3 regions of the Streptomyces sp. BK79 genome follow, and region 2 is predicted to be linked to each of the others. Evidence: riboswitches for the same ligand, from Rfam matches in the RefSeq annotation. Region 2 holds a riboswitch; each other region holds the start of a gene.
What was found. Region 2 has a riboswitch for cyclic di-AMP ahead of ACFIF2_RS23935 (transglycosylase SLT domain-containing protein). Riboswitches for the same ligand answer to the same signal wherever they lie in the genome.

Region 1 (4,339 bases), on a different contig from region 2:
CTCGACCCGCTCCCGGGTCTCGCGCTGCTCCCGCTGGAGATCGGCGATCTCGGCGCGCTGGGCGACGTACTGCCGTATCGGGTAGGCGAGCGCCACCACGAGGGAGCAGAGCACCATCGCGAGCAGCGCGGCCCGGCCGGTCAGCCGGGAGCGGCGGGCCTGGCGCTTGGTCTGCGAGCGGTAGACCCGGGCCGCGGTCTGCTCGCCGATGATCCGGATCCTGGTCGCGGTGGAGAAACGGTCCCGGTCCTTCACGGCCATCTGGTCTCCGCCTCCCGTGCACACGCGTACGTCCCCGCACACGGTACGGGACCGGGTACGGGGACGTACGTACGACGCTGCCTACGGCTTCGGGCTCAGCCCTTGAAGCGCGGGAACGCGCTGCGGCCGGCGTACACCGCGGCGTCGTCGAGGATCTCCTCGATGCGCAGCAGCTGGTTGTACTTGGCGACGCGCTCGGAGCGGGCCGGGGCGCCGGTCTTGATCTGGCCGCAGTTGGTGGCGACGGCCAGGTCGGCGATGGTGACGTCCTCGGTCTCGCCGGAGCGGTGGGACATCATGCACTTGAAGCCGTTGCGCTGGGCCAGCTCGACGGCGTCCAGGGTCTCGGTGAGCGAGCCGATCTGGTTGACCTTGACCAGCAGGGCGTTGGCGGCGCCCTCCTCGATGCCGCGGGCCAGGCGCTCCGGGTTGGTGACGAACAGGTCGTCGCCGACGATCTGGACCTTGTCGCCGAGCTTGCCGGTGAGGACCTTCCAGCCCTCCCAGTCGTCCTCGAACAGCGGGTCCTCGATGGAGACCAGCGGGTACGCCTCGACCAGCTCGGCGTAGTACTCGGTCATCTCGGCGGCCGTGCGCTCCTTGCCCTCGAAGGTGTAGGAGCCGTCCTTGTAGAACTCGGACGCGGCGACGTCGAGCGCGAGGGCGATCTGCTCGCCGGGGGTGTAGCCGGCTTCCTTGATCGCCTCGAGGATGAGGTCGAGGGCCTCGCGGTTGGAGCCGAGGTTCGGGGCGAAGCCGCCCTCGTCGCCGAGGCCGGTGGCCAGGCCCTTGTTCTTCAGGACCTTCTTCAGCGTGTGGTAGACCTCGGCGCCCCAGCGCAGGGCCTCGGAGAAGGACTCCGCGCCGATCGGGGCGATCATGAACTCCTGGATGTCCACGTTGGAGTCGGCGTGCGAGCCGCCGTTCAGGATGTTCATCATCGGCACCGGCAGCAGGTGCGCGTTGGGGCCGCCCAGGTAGCGGAAGAGCGGCAGGTCGCTGGCCTCGGAGGCGGCGTGGGCGACGGCGAGCGAGACGCCGAGGATGGCGTTGGCGCCGAGCGAGCCCTTGTTGTCGGTGGCGTCCAGGTCGAACATGGCCTGGTCGATCAGGCGCTGCTCGGTGGCGTCGTAGCCGACCAGCTCGGGGCCGATCTGCTCGATGACGGCGAGGACGGCCTTCTCGACGCCCTTGCCGAGGTAGCGGTTGGTGTCGCCGTCACGGAGTTCGATGGCCTCGAAGGCACCGGTGGAGGCACCGGACGGAACGGCGGCACGACCCGTGCTGCCGTCGTCGAGGCCGACCTCGACCTCGACCGTGGGGTTGCCTCGGGAGTCCAGGATTTCCCGGGCTACGACGACGTCGATGGACGGCACGAGCATCTCCTTCTTCAATGTGACGCTTCGGTGTGACGCGCGGGTCCGCTGGACCGCGGCGGCTCTGCGGGACCGAGCCTAACCGGCTCCGGGCGATCGGCCAGCCGATCGCCCACCCGATGGACAGAACCGAGAGTAAATTGTTTCCGAACGAAACAAAGACGTTCCCGGAAACCCGTGGAAACCCGTACGCGATCAAGTGCGCGGTCGGGCGCCGGGCGAGGGCACGAAAAACCCGCCCCGGTGCGTACGGGGGAACACGCACCGGGGCGGGAGTCGCGAGGCCGCCGCTTACTTGAGGTGCAGCTGCTGGCCCGGGAAGATCAGGTCGGCCTCGTCGACGATGTCGTCGTTCAGGTCGAACAGCTTGGCCCAGCCGCCCTTGACGTCGTGCTCCTCGGCGATCGAGCTGAGGGTGTCGCCCTTGACGACCTTGTACTCGCCGTCGCCCTTCTCGACCTTCTGGCCGGTCGGGGTGGTGACGGTCTCCTTCTTGGCGGCCGGGCGCTCGTCGGAGCGGGAGGCCTTCTGCTCGGCGGAGCGGTCGGCGGTGGAGCCGCTGCTCTGGCTCTGCGAGCCGGAGGAGCTGTCGGAGCCGGAGCTGTCGGAGCTCTGCGAGGAACCGCTGTCCTGGCTCTCGGTGGAGCCACCGCCGGTGTACGCGGCGTTCGACAGGCCGGTGCCGCAGACCGGCCAGGCACCCTTGCCCTGGCCCGCGAGCACCTTCTCGGCGATCTCGATCTGCTGCGCCTTGCTGGCCTGGTCGGCGGTCGCGGCGTACTGCGTGCCGCCGTAGCCGGCCCAGGTGGAGGCGGAGAACTGCAGACCGCCGTAGTAGCCGTTGCCGGTGTTGATGGACCAGTTGCCGCCGGACTCGCACTGGGCGACGGCGTCCCACTCGGAGGCGGTGGCGGCGGAGGCGTTGCCGGCCGCCATCAGCGGGGCGGCGACGGCGGCACCGGTGACGCCGGCGACGGCGATGACACGGGTGGCCTTGGACGGGCGGCGGTGCTTGCCCTTGCCGGAAAACAGCATGGTTGATCCCCTCACCGACGCCTGCGAGGTGAGCTGTCGGGTTCGGGCCGGTTGAGTTGCCCGGCCGGGTTCCTCGCGGAACTCGGCTCCACCCCTAGCCGCTCCGGCTCAACTGCCCGGTGCGGCACTTACCTTGGGTCCCCCGCTCCTGCCTTCGGCGCTTGACGCGACGACTGTTCCCGGACGGCCGCTGGCAGGATTCGGCGTTGCGGCAGCCGGGGCCCGCGATGGCGAGCGGTCACGACCGTAGACACGCGCGCCGCGGATTTTCAAAGACGATCACGGCTTCTGAGACCTATATCTCACGTGATCCAAAACGGACATACAGTCTCGAACCGTGACGTGAACTCCCCCTACTTTTCGCCCGATTCGCCCGTGACCGTGAGCGTCTGACCGGGCAGGATGTGGTCGGGGTCGACACCGACGACGTCCTTGTTGCCCGCGTACAGCGACCGCCACCCGCCGTCGACCTCAAGGGAGTCGGCGATGCCCCACAGGCTGTCGCCGGAGCGGACGGTGTAGGCGCCGTCGACGGCCTCCCGCGCCCCGCCCTCGTCACGCGAGGCGTGCCGCCCCGACGACTCCGCCGTACGGCCGTCCACCGGGCCCTCGTCGGCGCTGCCGCCGCGATGCTTGCCCGCGCCGGACTCGCCGGTGCCGGTGAGGGACGAAGAACCGTCACTCTGCCCCGCCTTGTCCGATTCATCGCCCTTGGTGACGGGCGCGGACGAACCGGCGGACTCCTCGCGGCCGGCGCCGGCCGCGGGGTCGGACGTGTCGGATGTATCGGGCGTGTCGGACGTGGCCCCTTCGTTCTGACCGGCCGACGAGGAGGCGGAGGACGAGGGGGAGGACGACGCCCCGGCGGTCGGCTCCGCCGCCCCGGACGACCGGCCCGACCGGTCCGGCTCACCCGAGTCGGCGGAGCCGCCCGAGCCGGCCGACCCGGACGCCGTCGGGGCCGGGGTCGCGGAGGCGTCGTCCGCCTCCTCCGACGCACCGTCACCCGTCGAACCCGTACCGCCGCCCACGACCGACGCGTCGTTGCCCAGCCCCGCGAGCAGACCGCAGGTCGGCCAGGCGGCGATGCCCTGGTCGGCGTGCAGCTTCTCGGCGATTCTTATCTGCTGGGAGCGACTGGCCTGGTCGGCGCTCGACGCGTACTGGAGGCCGCCGTACCGCTCCCAGACCTCCTGCGTCAGCTGCAGCCCGCCGTAGTACCCGTTGCCGCTGTTCTGGCTCCAGGCACCGCCGGTCTCGCACTCGGCGACCCGGTCCCAGTTCGCCCCGTCGGCCGCGTGGGCGCCGGTGGCGCCGAGGAGGGGGATCGCGATGGCGGAGCCGGTCACTCCGGCGGCGACGACCAGGGCGGGTGCCTGGCGGGGGCGGCGGTGACGACCGTTCCCGGAGAGCATGCGACGACCTTTCACGAGACGACGGGGATCGGGTGGCGCCGAAACTCAGGCCACGCCGATGATCCGTGAACGTATAGGCAGATGATCGCTTGTCACAAGTTCATGCCGCGCAGATCACGTGAAGATCACAGAGTTGAGCGCGTGTCACTTTTGCGTCGGCGGCGCGCCGCTGTCCGCCGGGGACGGGGCGGGGGTGAACGACACGGGCAGGGTGCGCAGACCGCGCATGATGAGTCCGCCGCGCCAGCGCAG
Region 2 (4,339 bases):
GGCGTCCTTGGCGTACCGGACGGTGTCCTTGCGCGCCTGCTCCAGGGCGGGGTGGGCGCGCAGCAGGCGCAGCGCCTCCGCGTGCCGGGCGTCGTCGCTCAGGTCGGAGTCCAGCAGCTCGCTCAGGGCGATGTCCTCGGCGAGCCCCAGCCGGGCCGCCCGCTCGCGCAGCCGCAGCACCGGGAGGGTCGGGATGCCCTCGCGCAGGTCGGTGCCGGGCGTCTTGCCCGACTCGTGGGAGTCCGAGGCGATGTCCAGGACGTCGTCCGCGAGCTGGAAGGCGACGCCGAGGCGCTCGCCGTACTGGGTGAGCACGTCCACGACCGTCTCGTCGGCGCCGGACATCATCGCGCCGAACCGGCAGGAGACCGCCACCAGCGAGCCCGTCTTGCCGCCCAGCACGTCCAGGTAGTGGTCCACCGGGTCCCGGCCGTCCTGGGGCCCCGCCGTCTCCAGGATCTGGCCGGTGACGAGCCGCTCGAAGGCGAGGGCCTGCACGCGGACCGCCTCGGGCCCGAGGTCGGCGAGGATCTGGGAGGCGCGGGCGAAGAGGAAGTCGCCGGTGAGGACCGCGACGGAGTTGCCCCACCGCGTGTTCGCGCTGGGCACGCCGCGTCGCACGGCCGCCTCGTCCATCACGTCGTCGTGGTACAGCGTGGCGAGGTGGGTCAGCTCCACGACGACGGCCGAGGGCACGATGCCGGGGGCGTAGGGGTCGCCGAACTGGGACGCCAGCATGACCAGCAGGGGCCGGAACCGTTTGCCGCCGGCCCGCACCAGGTGCTGGGCGGCCTCCGTGATGAAGGGCACCTCGCTTTTGGTTGCCTCGAGCAACCCTTCCTCGACCGCGACCAATCCGGCCTGGACATCGGCTTCCAGAGCCTGGTCCCGCACGCTCAGCCCGAACGGCCCGACGACGGTCACGAGGGGTCTCCTGTCTGCTGGTGTCTACTGGCGATTACCTGGTTTGTCGATAGGTCGCTGCCACCACTCAAGTCAGCGTATCCGGTCACGTTTCGATCACCGCTAGCGCCCACCGTTACAGGCCGGTCGGTATCGGATCATGCGCGGTATGTTTTTGATCAGGTGATATGAGCAGACATTGATCGACATCCCCGAGACGGGAAGCCGCCACCGAAGATCACATCACCCCTCCCAACGCCCCGCACTCCGAGTACGTCACCCGCACGGCCCACTCCACCTCCGTCCCGAACAGATGCCCGCACGGCACGCGGAAACACCGGACGGACCGGAACCGGCCACGGCGGAGACCGGCACCCGCCGCACGGGGCGATCGGACCGCCCGACGGCCGCGCGACCCGAAGCCTTCCGCACCGCTGGGCGGTTGAAGCCAAGTTGGGCCTGATGCCCGATTTGCGCCCCTTGTTGACGCCCGTGAGTTGGCTCACTCCCCCGCGACTGTGGGCAACCCTGCCGCCGACTGTGCCCTCCCTTTGCGCCACAAGCCAGTTGAGGCTTGGCAGCAGCAAAGGATCAAGCGCATCAAATGCCCCAGATCAAGGTCAACAGGCGCGTTGGGTGATTCCTGCACTTGTTCCGGACATGTGCTCTCGCATACGTTCCCGGCCTGTCGGGCGGACGCCGAATCCTGCCACCGCCCGGACACATGTCATCCGCCAACACACTTCGCAGGCAGGAGCGGGGGACCCAGGTAAGTCGCCGCGCCGGTCACCACCGGAGCGGCTCGGGGTGAAGCCGTGCCCGTCAGGGCCCGGCCGGGCACCTCCCCGCCCGAACCCGACAGCTCACCTCGCAGGCGTAAGGAGAGGGACTGAAGCATGTCTGCCAACGGTCAGAACCGTCACGCCCGCACCACCCGCCTCGCCCGCAAGCTGGCCCTGGCCGGCACCGGCGCCGCGGTGCTCGCCCTGCCGCTCCTCGGTGCCACCGGTGCCTCCGCGGCCACCCCGGCCGCCGCCCCGACCGCCGCCACCGCCGCGACGACCTACCCGGACAACCTCGACGGCTGGATCCGCGAGTCGCTCGACATCATGGCGCAGCACGGCATCCCCGGCTCGTACGAGGGCATCCACCGCAACATCATGCGCGAGTCCTCCGGCAACCCGCTCGCGATCAACAACTGGGACATCAACGCCGTCAACGGCACCCCGTCCAAGGGCCTGCTCCAGGTGATCGACCCGACCTTCCAGGCGTACCACGTGCCCGGCACCTCCTGGGACCCGTACGACCCGGTCGCCAACATCACCGCCGCCTGCAACTACGCGGCCGACCGCTACGGCTCGATGGACAACGTCTTCGGCGCCTACTGAGCCGCAGGGACGCGGGTCAGCGGGATCCGAAGAGACGCTCGAGGACGACGGCCACGCCGTCGTCCTCGTTCGTCGTGGTGACCTCGTCGGCCACCGCCTTCAGTTCCGGATGGGCGCCGGCCATGGCGACGCCGTGGGCCGCCCACTGGAACATGGGGATGTCGTTGGGCATGTCGCCGAAGGCGATCGTCCGCTCCCGGCCCACGCCCAGCCGCTCGGCGGCCAGCGCCAGCCCCGTCGCCTTGGTGATGCCGCACGGCTGGAGCTCCACCGTCCCCGGCCCCGACATGGTCACCGTCGCCAGGGAACCGACCACCGAACGCGCCGTCGTCGCCAACTCGTCGTCGGACAGGTCGGGGTGGCGCAGCAGCACCTTGCTGATCGGCGCGCTCCACAGTTCGTCGCGCCGGTCGACCCGCACCGCGGGCAGGGTCGGGTGGGGCATCAGGTAGCCCGGCTCGATGAGCGTCAGGCCGTCGACGCCGTCCTGGTCGACCGCCGCGTGCACCTGCCCGACCTCGGCCTCGATCTTGCCGAGCGCGGTCTCGGCCAGCTCCCGGTCCAGGGTGACCGACCACAGCATCCGATGCGCTCCGGCGTCGTACACCTGCGCGCCCTGACCGCACACCGCGAGCCCCGTGCAGCCGAGCCCGTCGAGCAGGGCCCGCACCCTCGGCGCCGGCCGGCCGGTCACCACCAGGTGCCGCGCCCCCGCCCCGGCCACCCGCGCCAGCGCGGCCAGCGACCGGTCGGAGACGGTGTCGTCGCCGCGGAGCAGCGTGCCGTCGAGGTCGGTGGCGACGAGTGAATATGCGGTGCGGTCCATGATCAGAGAATACGGACACCGCACCTGTCCGACTCACCCGCGATCGCATCCGAACGAGGACGCGCGAGTACGGCACAAGTGCGTACGAGTCCGGCACGAGTGCGGCCGAGGACGCACGTTCGTGTCCGAAACCTGGCACATCATCGCGTTCATCGGCTAAAGCCGGTTAAAGGCCTGTGCACCGGTTGGCAACAACATGGTCCGCTACCTACCGGTCGGGCGGCCCCGACGGTACCTTCCTTCTGTCCAGGGGGGACTTGATCGGGGGGTCGGGTTGAACGGCGGACGTGTACGCGTGCTCAGGCCGGAGGAACTGGGCGAGGGGGAACGGGAGCGCTGGCGGGAGCTGCGCGCCGGGTCGACGGCGCCGCGCAACCCGTTCATGGAACCGGAGTTCACCGACGTCGTGGGCCGGGTGCGGCCGCGGGCGCGGGTGGCGGTGGTGTACGACGGCGGTGACCCCGCCGGTTTCCTGCCGCACGAGCGCGGACCGCTGGGCCAGGGCCGGGCGATCGGGCTCGGCGTGTCGGACTGCCAGGGCGCGGTGCTGCGCCCGGGCCTCGCCCCGGACACCCGCGCCCTGCTGCGGGCCTGCTCCCTGTCCAGCTTCGCCTTCGACAACCTGGAGGCGGCACAGGGACTGTTCCTACCGCACGCGGCGGAGGAGCACACCGCGTACGTCATCGACGTGGAGAAGGGGTACGCCGCGTACGAGGACGTGCTGCGCGCGCAGTCGCCGAAGTTCCTGAAGACCACCCTCGCCAAGGAGCGCAGGCTCGGCCGCCAGGTCGGGGACGTGCGCTTCGTGTTCGACGAGCGCGATCCGGCCGCGCTGCGCACGCTCATGGCGTGGAAGTCGGCGCAGTACCGCAGGACGGGGCGCCGGGACCGGTTCGCCCAGGAGTGGATCAGCCGGCTCGTCGCCCGCCTGGCCGAGACCCGGGCGCCGCAGTGCACGGGCACGCTGTCCGTGCTCTACGCCGGCGGCCGGCCCGTCGCCGCCCACTTCGGGCTGCGGTCGGCGACGGTCCTGGCCTGCTGGTTCCCGGCGTACGACCCGGACTTCGCCAAGTACTCGCCGGGGCTGGTGCTGCATCTGCGGATGGCGGAGGCCGCCGCCGCCGAGGGCGTCGGGCTGCTCGACATGGGCCGGGGCGCGGCGGAGTACAAGGACGCGCTGAAGACCGGCGAACTGCCCGTGTACGAGGGGACGGTGACGCGG
Region 3 (4,339 bases), on a different contig from region 2:
ACCTGGACGCGGCCACCCTGGAGGACGCGCGCGCGTTCTTCCGGACCTACTACGCGCCCAACAACGCGGTGCTCTCGGTCGTCGGCGACATCGACCCCGAGCAGACGCTCGCCTGGATCGAGAAGTACTTCGGCTCCATCGCCTCGCACGACGGCAAGCAGCCGCCCCGCGACGGCTCGCTGCCCGACGTCATGGGCGGGCAGCTGCGCGAGGTCGTCGAGGAGGAGGTCCCGGCCCGCGCCCTGATGGCGGCCTACCGCCTGCCGGAGGACGGCACGCGCGCGTGCGACGCGGCCGACCTGGCCCTCACCGTCCTGGGCGGCGGCGAGTCCTCCCGCCTGTACAACCGGCTGGTGCGCCGCGACCGCACGGCCGTCGCCGCCGGGTTCGGCCTGCTGCGACTGGCCGGGGCGCCCTCCCTGGGGTGGCTGGACGTGAAGACGTCCGGCGACGTCGAGGTGCCGGTCATCGAGACCGCCATCGACGAGGAGCTCGCCCGGTTCGCCGAGGAGGGTCCCACGGCCGAGGAGATGGAGCGCGCCCAGGCCCAGTTGGAGCGCGAGTGGCTGGACCGGCTGGGCACGGTCGCGGGCCGCGCCGACGAACTGTGCCGGTACGCCGTCCTGTTCGGCGACCCGCAGCTCGCCCTCACCGCCGTGCAGCGGGTGCTGGAGGTGACCGCCGAGGAGGTCCAGGAGGTCGCCAAGGCCCGCCTGCGCCCCGACAACCGCGCGGTGCTCGTCTACGAGCCCACCGCCTCCGCGGACGAGAACACCGCCCACGACTCCGACGCCACCGACGAGAACGAGGAGGCGGCCAAGTGACCGAGCTCGCCACCATGGAATTCCACCCGCGGCCGCAGGCGGGAGAGCCCAAGCCGTGGGCGTTCCCGGCCCCCGAGCGCGGCAGCCTCGACAACGGTCTCACCGTGCTGCGCTGCCACCGCCCCGGCCAGCAGGTCGTCGCCGTGGAGGTGCTCCTCGACGCGCCCCTGGACGCCGAGCCGGCCGGTCTGGACGGCGTCGCGACGATCATGGCGCGCGCCTTCTCCGAGGGCACCGACAAGCACTCCGCCGAGGACTTCGCCGCCGAACTGGAGCGCTGCGGCGCCACCCTCGACGCGCACGCCGACCACCCCGGCGTCCGGCTGAGCCTGGAGGTGCCCGTCTCCCGGCTCGCCAAGGCGCTCGGCCTGGTCGCCGACGCCCTCAGGGCGCCCGCCTTCGCGGACAGCGAGATCGAGCGCCTGGTCCGCAACCGGCTCGACGAGATCCCGCACGAGCTGGCCAACCCGTCCCGCCGCGCCGCCAAGGAACTCTCCAAGGAGCTGTTCCCGGCCGGGTCGCGCATGTCGCGCCCCCGCCAGGGCACCGAGGAGACGGTCGAGAACATCGACTCGGCGGCCGTACGCGCCTTCTACGAGAAGCACGTCCGCCCCGCCACGGCCACCGCCGTGGTCGTCGGCGACCTCACCGACGTCGACCTCGACGCGCTGCTCGGCGAGACGCTGGGCACGTGGACCGGCTCCGCCGCCGAGCCGCGCCCCGTGCCCCCGGTGACCGCCGACGACCGGGGCCGGGTCGTCATCGTGGACCGCCCCGGAGCCGTACAGACGCAGTTGCTGATCGGCCGCACCGGCTCCGACCGGCACGACCGCGTGTGGCCGGCGCAGGTGCTCGGCACCTACTGCCTGGGCGGCACCCTCACCTCGCGCCTGGACCGCGTCCTGCGCGAGGAGAAGGGCTACACCTACGGCGTACGGGCGTTCGGGCAGGTGCTGCGGTCCGCGCCCGACGGCACGGGCGCCGCCATGCTCGCCATCAGCGGCTCCGTCGACACCCCCAACACGGGCCCCGCGCTCCAGGACCTGTGGACCGTGCTGCGGACGCTCGCTCAGGGCGGCCTCACCGACGCCGAACGGGACGTCGCGGTGCAGAACCTGGTGGGCGTGGCGCCGCTGAAGTACGAGACGGCGGCGGCCGTGGCGAGCACGCTGGCCGACCAGGTCGAGCAGCACCTGCCCGACGACTACCAGGCCACGCTCTACCGCCAACTCGCCGCCACGGGCACCGTGGAGGCCACGGCGGCGGTCGTGAACGCCTTCCCGGTGGACCGCCTCGTGACCGTCCTCGTCGGTGACGCGGCGCAGATCAAGGAGCCCGTCGAGGCCCTCGGCATCGGTGAAGTCACCGTGGTGGCGGCCGAGTAGCGGCACACACGCGCGCGGTGGCCCTGGTGACCCAAGTGTCACCAGGGCCGCCTTTTGTCCGAATTGAGGGAGAGGCTGCCTGTCTGCCCTGTGGCATGCGCTACAAAAGGCCAGTTGCGTTTGAGGATTGAAGACAGCCGCGTTTAGCGTCTTCCGGGCTGTTCGTCAGGCAGTGCGCCGCACCCGCGGCACCGGACAGTCATCGCCGAGTCCCCGTACGGCGCGAGCCAGGGGAGCCGGGGACCCATCGCAGTCCCTGGGGTGAATCGGGCGCCCGCGCGTGCAGCGAGGGGGTCCGTAGGAGACCTTCCACCTCCGAACCCGTCAGCTAACCCGGTAGGCGAGAGGGAAGGAAAGGACCAGCCTCTACATGGCGTTCACGCGCGCCACCGGGAAGCACCGCCGCCCCGGCCGCATGCACCGCACCACCGCCCGCGCGGCGGGCGTCGCGGCCCTCGCCACCACCGGCGTCGTCGGCACCCTCGCCGCTCCGGCGCTCGCCGCCGAGCCCGCGCCGGAGCAGAGCGGACTCACCCCGGTCATCACCATCGGCGACTCCATAGCCGACGAGATCGACGCCCAGGCCACCGCGCAGAAGCAGGCCGCCCTGGACGCCGCCGCCCGTCAGGCGGCCCAGGAGGCCGCGCGCGAGCGGGCCGCCGAGGCCGCCGAACAGGCGCGCGAGGCCAAGGAGCGCGCCGCGCGCGAGGCGGAGCGCAAGCGCCTCAACACCTTCGTGCCGCCGATCACCGCTTCCTACGTCTCCACCGCCTACCAGGCTGGCAGCTCCCTGTGGTCCTCCGGCAGCCACACCGGCATCGACTTCCACGCCGCCAGCGGCACCACCGTGCACGCGGTCGGCGCCGGCACCGTCGTCGAGGCCGGCTGGGGCGGGGCGTACGGCAACCAGGTCGTGATCAAGATGCACGACGGCACGTACACGCAGTACGGCCACCTGTCGTCCATCGGCGTCTCGGTGGGCCAGTCGGTCGAGCCGGGCCGGCAGATCGGCCTCTCCGGCGCCACCGGCAACGTCACCGGGCCGCACCTGCACTTCGAGGCCCGGACGAGCCAGGAGTACGGCTCGGACATGGACCCCGTCGCCTACCTCCGCTCCCACGGCGTGAACCTCTGACGGCGGACGGTACGGCAGCACCCGAGGACCCCGGCTCACCGAGCCGGGGTTTTCCCTTTCCGGCGCACGGTCCGGGCCCGTCCCTTGTCCAAAAAATATCCATGAAATCCGTCCCGCCGTCGGAATGTCCGCCGCATTGGCCTAGAGTCACTGAACACGCGTCAATCGTCGACGTTTCACGGGGATTAAGGCGGAGGTCGGGCATGCGTATTCCGGCGCACTCGGTGTGCACGGCGATCCGGGACGACATCGTCTCCGGCGTCCACGCGCGCGGCAGCCGCCTCACCGAGGAACTCCTCGCCCGCCGCTACGGCGTCTCCCGCGTCCCCGTCCGTGAGGCCCTGCGCACCCTGGAGGCCGAGGGCTTCGTGGTGACCCGGCGGCACGCGGGCGCGTGCGTCGCGGAACCGACCGGGCAGGAGGCCGCCGACCTGCTGGAGACCCGGGCGCTCCTGGAACCCCTCGGCGCCTCCCGGGCCGCCCGGCGCCGCACCGAGGCGCACCTCAAGGTGCTGCGCGGGCTGGTGCGGCTGGGACAGGAGCGTGCCAGGCAGGGCAACAGCGAGGACCTGCGCTCACTCGGCGGGTGGTTCCACGAGACCCTCGCCCAGGCCACCGGCAGCCCTTCCCTGACGGCCCTGCTGACCCAGCTGCGCCACAAGATCGCCTGGATGTACGTCGTGGAGGCGTCGGCCGACCCGGTGGAGTGCTGGGCGGAGCACGGCGCGGTCGTCGACGCGGTGGCCCGGGGTGACGGCGAGCGCGCGCGGGCGCTCATGGCGCAGCACACCGAGCGGTCGACGCCGGCGCACCGGCTGCGCTTCGCCTCCGGCGGTGAACGGACGGAGCGTGTGAGGAACTCGCAACGTCCCGTAAACACACCGAGCCTGCGGCATTAACACGGGCACCGTATACAAAGGGAAGGGAATTCCGGGGGCTGTTTTGTGCTGCCCTTTTCCCCTTGGAGCCCGAGAGCTGCCGGGAAAGCGGAAAGG

Region 1: another riboswitch for cyclic di-AMP. It lies ahead of ACFIF2_RS14335 (transglycosylase family protein); the one in region 2 lies ahead of ACFIF2_RS23935 (transglycosylase SLT domain-containing protein).
Region 3: another riboswitch for cyclic di-AMP. It lies ahead of ACFIF2_RS16925 (M23 family metallopeptidase); the one in region 2 lies ahead of ACFIF2_RS23935 (transglycosylase SLT domain-containing protein).

What each region holds. Positions count from the first base shown of each region.
Region 1 covers NZ_JBHVOC010000010.1:31,666-36,004, forward strand. The annotation lists gene ACFIF2_RS14325 (septum formation initiator family protein) at 1-261, opposite strand, end outside; gene eno (phosphopyruvate hydratase) at 357-1,637, opposite strand; gene ACFIF2_RS14335 (transglycosylase family protein) at 1,929-2,672, opposite strand; cyclic di-AMP (ydaO/yuaA leader) riboswitch at 2,676-2,842, opposite strand; gene ACFIF2_RS14340 (transglycosylase family protein) at 3,026-4,087, opposite strand; gene ACFIF2_RS14345 (cytochrome P450) at 4,232-4,339, opposite strand, start outside.
Region 2 covers NZ_JBHVOC010000020.1:10,656-14,994, forward strand. The annotation lists gene ACFIF2_RS23930 (polyprenyl synthetase family protein) at 1-924, opposite strand, end outside; cyclic di-AMP (ydaO/yuaA leader) riboswitch at 1,626-1,794, shown strand; gene ACFIF2_RS23935 (transglycosylase SLT domain-containing protein) at 1,800-2,291, shown strand; gene ACFIF2_RS23940 (HAD family hydrolase) at 2,308-3,117, opposite strand; gene ACFIF2_RS23945 (GNAT family N-acetyltransferase) at 3,413-4,339, shown strand, end outside.
Region 3 covers NZ_JBHVOC010000012.1:111,546-115,884, forward strand. The annotation lists gene ACFIF2_RS16915 (M16 family metallopeptidase) at 1-824, shown strand, start outside; gene ACFIF2_RS16920 (M16 family metallopeptidase) at 821-2,209, shown strand; cyclic di-AMP (ydaO/yuaA leader) riboswitch at 2,403-2,567, shown strand; gene ACFIF2_RS16925 (M23 family metallopeptidase) at 2,580-3,344, shown strand; gene ACFIF2_RS16930 (GntR family transcriptional regulator) at 3,548-4,243, shown strand.